DNA from 2 places in the Alteromonas sp. AWJ4_199 genome. Region 1 is predicted to be linked to the other one. Evidence: predicted binding sites of a transcription regulator. Region 1 holds the regulator's gene; the other holds the start of a gene.
The links. Region 1 encodes ArgR, which controls arginine synthesis, uptake and breakdown. Its sites were predicted from a motif close to ANTGAATANNTATTCANT; they were not measured.
Positions count from the first base shown of each region.

Region 2: a site for ArgR is predicted at 2,309-2,326, ahead of ACXAER_RS08215 (aspartate aminotransferase family protein). Genes of this name have one in related genera too.

Region 1 is NZ_JBSWUR010000001.1:2,957,989-2,962,837, reverse strand. It holds gene ACXAER_RS12965 (DUF2071 domain-containing protein) at 1-32, shown strand, start outside; gene mdh (malate dehydrogenase) at 437-1,375, opposite strand; gene argR (transcriptional regulator ArgR) at 1,613-2,077, shown strand; gene ACXAER_RS12950 (type 1 glutamine amidotransferase domain-containing protein) at 2,162-2,845, opposite strand; gene ACXAER_RS12945 (TonB-dependent receptor) at 3,038-4,849, opposite strand, start outside.
Region 2 is NZ_JBSWUR010000001.1:1,864,317-1,869,165, forward strand. It holds gene ACXAER_RS08205 (anthranilate synthase component II) at 1-557, shown strand, start outside; gene ACXAER_RS08210 (HDOD domain-containing protein) at 850-2,013, shown strand; gene ACXAER_RS08215 (aspartate aminotransferase family protein) at 2,547-3,755, shown strand; gene astA (arginine N-succinyltransferase) at 3,776-4,813, shown strand; gene astD (succinylglutamate-semialdehyde dehydrogenase) at 4,827-4,849, shown strand, end outside.

The DNA.
Region 1 (4,849 bases):
CTATTTACTTACCACCGACTGTCATTAAATAACTCGAAGAGCTTATAAGCTCCTGTGCCAAGGATGCCGTGGCGAAGCCTACGAAGACGCAACAAAAAAGGCTGGATACGTAAGGACGTAACAGACTGTCCTTTTATAAAAATCTTCAGTAATTAGGCTACAGGGATGTTTGGAGTTGGCGGGGCTTTGATAAGTAGGCTTTCCTGTGCCAAGGATGCCGTGGCGAAGCCTACAAACACGCAACAAAAAGGCTGGATACGTAAGGGCGTAACAGACTGCACTTTCTACAAATCTAAAGTGATGAGGCTATTGGGGAGTTTTGAATTGGTGGGGCTTTGATAAGTAGGCTCTCCACCGCAGGGAAGCGGTGGCGAAGCCTACAGGGAAGTATTCACGGCGTGCCTACGTTCAAAGGCCCGCCAGTGATACTCACCGATTAGCCGTTTACGAAGTCTACGCCTAGCTTGATGTCGCCACGTAGGCCTTCAAGCATGTCGTTTTTCGCTTTTTCTTCAAATGCGCTTAGCTCGCCGTATGGCAAGATTTCTTCAACACCGTTTGCGCCAAGGCGAACTGGGTGTGCGAAGAATGCTGCGTCGTCGCTGTCGTCAGTTTGTACATAAGTGTACTCAACAACGTTCTCACCCTGCATTGCTGCAACTAGAGATAAACAGAAACGTGCTGCTGCTTGACCCATTGATAGGGTTGCAGAACCGCCGCCCGCTTTAGCTTCAACAACTTCAGTACCCGCATTCTGGATACGAGTTGTAAGGCTAGCAACTTCTTCGTCTGTGAAATCTACACCTTCAACTTGTGAAAGAAGAGGAAGGATAGTTGTACCAGAGTGACCACCGATTACCGGTACGTGCACAGAAGATACGTCTACGCCTTTAAGTTCAGCAACGAAAGTTTCAGCACGGATAACGTCAAGCGTTGTTACACCGAAAAGCTTATTCTTGTCGTAAACGCCTTTAGCTTTAAGCGTTTCAGCTGCAATAGCTACAGTAGTGTTAACTGGGTTAGTGATGATACCAACACACGCGTTCGGGCAGTTATCAGCTACACCTTCGATTAGGTTTTTAACAATGCCGGCGTTGATGTTGAACAGATCTGAACGATCCATACCTGGCTTACGAGGCATACCTGCTGGAATAAGAACTACGTCTGCTCCAGTTAGTGCATCAGCTAGGTCATCTTTACCGTGACCGGTTACTTTTACCGCAGTGGGGATGTGGCTCAAATCAACGGCAACACCAGGAACAACTGGCGCCACGTCGTAAAGCGCTAAATCTGAACCTGCTGGCAATTGTGTTTTCAACAACAAAGACAGCGCCTGACCAATACCACCGGCAGCACCTAACACGGCTACTTTCATACCATTTCTCCTATGGGATTACTTCACGTATTTAAACGGAACGTCACACTAATGCAACGCGGGGGAAAACTCAATCACCGGATCGTCTTATTAACGTTATTTATGGCGATTTTTGTTCGATATTCATTATCATGAATGATTATGCAAAGAAATTGCGCAAAGTCTACCTGTGCGGCACAATATACGCATACTAAATATAATTCCTAACGATAACCCTCAGAAAAGAAAAGAGCGCTAATGGCAAACGCAAAACAAGAGCAACTCATCAAGGCTTTTAAAGAGATTCTTAAAGCGGAAAGTTATGGTTCACAAGGCGAGATTGTAGATGCTTTAAAAGCTCAAGGTTTTGACAATATCAGTCAATCTAAAATCTCTAGAATGCTAAGCAAGTTCGGTGCAGTAAGGACTCGTAATGCTAGGGGCGACATGGTGTACTGTTTGCCCCCAGAACTAGGCATGCCAACCGCCAAGAGCCCCCTGAAACAACTTGTGTTAGACATTGTCCACAATAATGTGATGGTTATTATCAGAACCAGTCCAGGTGCAGCTCAACTTATCGCCCGTTTATTAGATTCGTTAAGCAAGAAAGATGGCGTATTAGGGACTATTGCAGGCGACGACACCATTTTTATAGCGCCAGCTGATGTGACAAGAATTGAAGAGCTAAGACAACGCGTTGAAGATTTATTCGAAAATGTCTAACTAGTTCGTCAAAGACTCGGTAACCGAAAACAAGAAACCGCATACAAGATGCGGTTTCGAAATAGTTTATAAACTAAGACTTTCCTAAGATAAAAGCTTAATTAGCGCATCTGCAGCTGGGCGTGATGACGGTGGGTTCTGTCCTGTCACCAGTAAACCATCAGTACACACTTTTACGGCGAAATCGTCTGCACTTTCATATTTACCGCCCTTTTTCACTAGTTCGTCTTCAACTAGGTATGGGACAACATCGGTAAGCTCCATTGCTGCTTCTTCGCTATTGGAGAAACCTGTCACAGCTTTTCCGTCCACCAAGTACTTACCATCTGGAGTTTGCACATCTTTAAGCACGATTGGCGCATGACACACGGCACCAACAGGTTTGTTTGCCGCAATTGTGTCTTCTATAAGTTTAATTGAGTGGGCATTATCTGACAGATCCCACAAAGGACCATGACCACCTGGGTAGAATACTGCGTCAAACTCATCTGCACGCACATCTTCAAGCGGTATAGTCGAAGCGATTGCACTACGCGCTAATTCATCTTTCGTGTATCGAATTGCATCATCAGTCATCGCATCGTCGGATAGACTATTGGGGTCAATAGGGACTTGCCCGCCCATCGGCGAAGCCAATGTAATTGTGTAGCCCTGGTCTTTAAATGCGTAATAAGGTGCGGCAAACTCCTCAAGCCACATACCTGTTTTCTCACCCGTGTCACCCATAATTTCGTGAGACGTCATTACCATTAACATACGTTTTGACATAAGCCCTCCTTGCGAGCATTTAAATATGTAACGCCAATTACTTCGTGTGATGGAGGGTCTTAGATCATAAAAGCAGAGAAGGATCGATTAGTAGCAAATGAGTGAGATAAATCGCGGGCATAAAAAAGTGCCACTTCCTGTTAAGGAGAGTGGCACCTAACACTACAACTTGTAGTTAGCGTTTACTACTTCTTAGAAGCGGTAGTTAACACCTACGCGGATTTCCCATAGAGAAGGACCGCGAGATACGCTTTGCTCTGGAATAGAAACAGCGCTGTACTCGTATTGACCTGCGTCGTTGAAGCTAGCATCAAGAACTTCATCACCACCGAAGCTACCCTGACGGAAATCGCCCCACTGGTCGTTGATCAAGTTAGTCAAGTTTTCAATTACGAAGAACGCGCTTGCTGTATGACCTTCATAGAAGCCAGGAAGCTCTTGAGAAACACGTAAGTCAGCTTTAAACCACCAGTCAGCAGTTTCACTGTTACGCTCAAGGATCTCGCCACGTTCGAAGCCGTTGTTCTCAACCCAACGGTTAAACAGTCTTTCTGCTTCTTCTGCAGTTTGTAGCACGTCACCATCACGGTTAGTTTGGTCTACAAACACTACATTCGGGTCATTTACTTCAGGAATGTAAATAAGCTGACGAGCAAATACACCATCCCATGGGAATGCTGAGTTGTTGCTATGAACGTAAGAGAAAGGCTTACCTTCGTTAGCCGTTGCAAACAAGTTGAAACGCGTTGCATAACCGTCAAAGAACTCAGCAGTGTAGCCTAGAGAGAAGTTAAAACGGTTGCCAACAGCGTAGTCAGACGTTGCTGCAGATGGATTGTTAGGATCGCTAGTTGCAAAGTTCGCGTAGTTCGAGAATGCAACTGCGCTTGTCATTGGGTTAGCATCTTCAGCATCAACATAAGCGTATGAAGCGCCCATATCGAAACCATTATCCCACTCTTTGCTTACGCCGATTGAAAGTACAAGCGAACTACCGTCGTCACTTGAATCTACGTTACCAAGGATAAAGTCAGACGTTTCGTTACGGTCCGCGTCAATGCGCTCGTAAATTGGACGACCGTCAAAACGATTTTGACCTGAGTAAACGATGTTAGCGTCTCTAACAATCGCTGAGTCTTGGCGATCGGTATAGATCATATCAGCGTTAATTAGGTAGTCGTTTTCAGTTACGTAGGTGAAGCCTAGCGCGTATTTCCACTCAGACGGAATTTCAAAGTCTGGGTCAGTTGCGTTAGTGTTACCGTCACCATCTGTTAGGCTAGTGTTCGCTACTACGTCAAATAGCTCTTGTGGTACGTCGTAAATCGGACGACCTTGACCAGTTAGCGCTAGGTCAAACAATGAAGTAGTGCCACTTACGAAGCCATCGATTTGACCTTCACGAGTACCAATGTTCGTCACACCGTCGTTAGAGTAAGCATTTGAGATCCAAACGTTAGGGTTACCACCAGAGTAAAGACCTAAACCACCGCGTAGCTCTAGGCTTTCGTTAACTGTGTAAGTAAAACCGAAACGCGGTTGAAGAAGGTCGATACCGTCTACATTTGCCGTGTTTGCAAAACCGTAACGCTCAGTAAAGTTTTCATTCAAACGAGGTGTGTCGTCAGAACCGTATGTATCGTAACGAAGACCAGCCATAATTTTCAAGTCATCAGTCAGATAGAACTCGTCTTGTACGTAGAACGTGGTCACGTCGAATGCAAAAGAAGCACCTGCATCAGCTGGGTTATTTGTACCCGCTGAGTTATTGTAGTAAATACGGTCAACTAGGCCTGCTTCAAAATCAGCAATGCTGTCGAAACGGTATTCACCTACGGTGTGCTGCATAAACAGGTTAAATACATCAGTTTCTTCGTATTCAACACCGGCTGTAATTTCGTGGTCGCCCCAGAAATAAGTACCCGCAAGCTTGAAGTTAAACACTTCGTAGTTAAGGTCGTTAGACTGACGAGAATCATCAGGACCGATGTAAATACGGCCGCC
Region 2 (4,849 bases), 1.1 Mb from region 1:
CGTTCACTCATAACCTCGCTAGGTATTTCACAGAGCTTGGCGCTGACGTTGAAGTGGTAAGAAATAACGCCCTTAACCTTGACGATATTTCGCGCTTGGCACCTTCTCAACTTGTTATCTCGCCAGGCCCTTGCACGCCTAACGAGGCGGGTATTAGTTTATCTGCGATAGAGCATTTTGCCGGTGAAATTCCCATAATGGGCGTTTGCTTAGGTCATCAAGCCATAGGACAAGTTTTTGGTGCAGAAGTGGTAGGCGCCCAAGAAATAAAACACGGTAAAGTTTCAGCATTGTCCCATCACAACACAGGGCTATTTGAAGGGCTACCAAACACCTTTAACGTAACCCGCTACCATTCATTAGTATTAAGCCCTGAATCTTTACCTCCATCACTACGCGTCGATGCTTGGTGTGAGACAGCGGCGGGTACAAAAGAAATTATGGCAGTTTCCCATAATCGCTACCCTATATGGGGTGTTCAGTATCACCCTGAATCATTACTTACCGAACACGGTCACAGCGTGCTTGAAGCTTTTCTTCATCATAAAAAGGTTTAAGTCTACAGGCGTATTGCCGATACCCTACATAGTGTAAAAGGTTGCGCTTGAAGGCCGTTAAAATTCGCAATTCACTGATTTTTCGTTTAACTTTTCATAATCAAGTTTAGCCAAGCGCTAACTGAGCGTTATGTTGAAAACTACATAAGCGATATCAATCATTGCAGGGTGCTAACTGTGCTTTTAAGTGGTAGCTACATTTTCATCATTACCGTAGCTAACGTTATAAAGGCCCCTAATGTACGATAATATCGCCGTTCACCAAAAAGTTATGAGCAGGAGTGCTTTTAATATGACCATGGGGGCAACCACACCGCCGACGATAGATGATCGATTTGAAAATATGATCGTATCACCCGAGCGCGTGCTTGAAATGCTAGGAAAGCGTAAGGTGGGCCAAGTCAGCTTCGAACAGTCAGAACAGGGTGACGCACGTAGGCTTTTACTTCACGTTGAAAAAGTCGCAATTGAAAACAAACGTCTACAGGAAAAAACAGAAGCCTCTTATTTAGAATCGGTTAGCCACCACCTTCACGAGATTCTGCTTGATGAACTTACTGAGCAACTTAGCTACACCGAAGAGCTCGTTCAGAACGTGCTCAACTTACCTGAAAACATTGGTGAGCTGTTAGATGCCTTATCTGTTAAAGCGTGCTCAGTTTCAAAACTAGAGCCTATCGTCGCCACTATGCCGTGGCTTTATGACGAGCTCATAGTAGTAGTAAATACGCCTCAATTCAGACGCAAAGATTCGCGAGGACGTATAATCGTTGTTGAAACCTTGCGCACTTCATTGAGCTTTTTAGGTATCGAAAACTTGCGCACGCTAATACCTTCATTGATATTAAAGCGCGCCATGCCTCAAATTACCGATCCTTACCCGCTTATCAAGCAAAAACTAACGCATTACTCAACAGGCGTTGCGCTTACTGCAAAGCGCCTAGCTGCACTGAGTGATCTAAATAAGCATCAAGCCTACACGCTGGCAATGATAAGTAATTTAGGCCGCTGTGCTGTGACACGACTTTATTTCAAACTGTTCGATAAGATCCAACTGCACTTATTACAAGAGTGCCAGAGAGACAAAGAACAAAAGCGTCATGAGGCTTTATTAAAAATTGCGCCGTCGGCTAACCACCTTATTGCGTTACAACAAGAATTCGCTGATGCAGTGAGTGCCGACATTTTAGAGTGGATGCACTTTACCCGTCTGCCAATTGCACAGCCAATGCGAGACTGTGCAGATAAACAGCTTACTCAACCCAAAACCTTAAGTAAAATTCTGCATCAAGCTCGAGCTTATACACAAATAAGAATGCTACATCAGCTCAAGCTCGTTGACATTCAAGAGGTAAAACCGCTTTTTTCTGAGCAGCGCTACCCAGCGGGTGCACTTGAGAATCTCAAAAGTTTGGATATTTTCACCCTTCCGTTGGTAAAAAGTGAAGATAGTTGACAGGCCTTGAGGCTTTCCCCACGCCCAGTTTGAACAAAAATTATGCACAGAAGAACATCAAACCTCAAATAATTTGTGGATATTCATGCATTGGTTATGCACTTTTCTCGTAGTTGATACCTGATACTCAAAAATATTGACGACAACTCAGTGTCTTGCTTATTTATAGCTAAAGTAAACAGGCAAGTTTTTCACTGCGCAATGCCCCTTTCTATTCCTCTGAAGTACAACAAAACCACCAGACAGCGCTTTTCTTTGCGTAAAAATTGATTATTACTAATTGATATAGCCCAGTAGTTAATAGTTATTCACTTTTCCTGCAAATTAAGCCACAGTCCTTATAAATAAAGGGCTACAGCCTTTTGCAAAGAAGACAAATGTTAAAAAAAATGGCATACTGTAAATCAAATCCGATTAGTTTTTATGCGCCCAACTGACGCTTATCGACTCTCGTTGCACGAATAAAACGTGCGATTCGATTAGACAAGCAAAATCACACAGTGTGATTGGCGCCCAATGCAGAGGTAACAAAGATGAACGTAACTCGCGCTACATTTGATGATGTAATGGTTCCTAACTATAACCCAGCAGGTATGGTACCTGTTCGAGGTGAAGGTTCACGCGTATGGGATCAAGATGGAGCTGAGTACATCGACTTTGCAGGCGGTATTGCAGTAAACGTTCTAGGTCACTGCCACCCTGAGCTAGTTAAGGCACTTAATGAACAAGGCAGCAAGCTTTGGCATCTAAGCAACGTATTTACTAACGAACCTGCGCTTCGCCTTGCTAAAAAGCTTAACGATGCGACATTCTCTGACAAAGTTTACTTTGCCAACTCTGGTGCGGAAGCTAACGAAGCGGCATTAAAGCTTGCTCGTCGTTGGGCACTTGATAAGCACGGTGAAGACAAGAATCAAATTATTGCTTTTAATAAAGGTTTCCATGGTCGTACCTTCTTTACCGTAACGGTAGGTGGTCAAGCGGCTTACTCTGATGGCTTTGGCCCTAAGCCAGGCGCTGTTGATCACTGTGACTACAATGACCTAGCTGCCTTTGAAGCACTAATTTCAGATAAAACTTGTGCTGTAATGATGGAACCACTTCAAGGTGAAGGCGGTATTATTCCACCTGATGTTGATTTCGTGAAAGGTGTGCGCGAGCTTTGTGACAAGCATAACGCACTACTTATTTTTGACGAAGTTCAGTCAGGCGTTGGTCGTACCGGTCACCTCTACGCATATATGGGCCTTGGCGTAACACCCGATATCTTAACTACAGCTAAATCTCTTGGTGGCGGCTTCCCAATTGGCGCCATGCTAACAACGAATGATATTGCAGCACATCTTAAGCCAGGTACCCACGGTAGTACTTACGGCGGTAACCCACTGGCCTGTGCGGTTGCGGAAAAAGCGTTAGATATCGTGAACCAGCCAGAAGTGCTTGAAGGCGTGCTTAAGAAAGAAGCCCTTTTCCGCGAATTACTTGGCGCTATCAATGACAAGTACAACGTATTTGAAGAAGTGCGTGGTCAAGGCATGCTGTTAGGTTGTGCATTGAATGAGAAATACCAAGGCCGTGCACGCGACTTCATGATGGCTGCAACGAAAGAGAACCTAATGTGTCTTGTTGCTGGCATGAACGTCATTCGTTTTGCACCTTCACTGGTTATTCCTGATGAAGACATTAAAGAAGGTCTTGCACGTTTTGAACGCGCCGTTGCTGCCGTTGTAAACGCCGAATAATTACAACACGAGTAGCGAACATGAATATCATTCGCCCTATCACGAAGGCCGACTATAACGCGCTTAAAGAAATCGCCGTTGAATCAGGTATTGGCTTTACGTCTTTACCTGTCAACGACGAGTTGCTGCAGCGTAAAATTGATCGTGCAGAAACTGCGTTTAACAAGCCAAACGTAACCGAACCTGGCGATGAGTCATACTTGTTTGTGATGGAAGATACCACTACCGGCCAGGTAGTGGGTACAACAGGTATCGAAGCGGCTGTTGGCATAGATGACGCGTTTTATCACTACCATTTAAGCAAGGTGGTACATGCCTCGCGCGAGCTTAACATTCACAATACGGTAGACATTCTAACGTTTTGTAATGACTACACTGGCGTTACCGAGATATGTACCTTGTTCCTTCGCGAGCAAGCCCGTGGCGGCATTAACGGCCGCTTCCTTTCAAAGGTTCGATTCTTATTTATGATGGAGCACCGTGAACGCTTCTCAGAAACCGTTATTGCTGAAATGCGCGGTGTGAGTGACGAAGAAGGACGCTCACCGTTTTGGGAGTGGTTGGAAACCCACTTCTTCTCGATGGATTTTCCTACTGCCGACTACTTAACTGGCATTGGTAATAAAGTGTTTATTGCTGAGCTTATGCCAAAGTACCCGATATACGTAAATCTGCTTAGCAAAGAAGCGCAAGAAGTCATTGGCGAAGTCCACGACAAAACACGCCCTGCACTTCAGCTTTTAGAAGAAGAAGGCTTTTCTTGCCGCGGCTACGTAGACATTTTCGACGCAGGCCCAACGGTAGAAGCAAACTTAAGCCACATCCGCACGGCTCAGTCGAGTTTAAAACTGCCTGTTTTGATTGACGATAGCGCTGCTGCCCAAGGGCAAACGCACTACATCATTAATACATCAGTATCTGATTTTCGTGCAGTCGCCACCGAGATGACGGTAAGCGAAGAAAAGCAAGTTGCCGTGCTATCTCGCCAAGCCGCTGCTGCATTGAATGTCAAAGAGGGAGAGCACGTACGCTTTGCCCCCGTTACATTCAGAGATTAAAAGGACACCCACTATGCTACATACACATTTTATCAA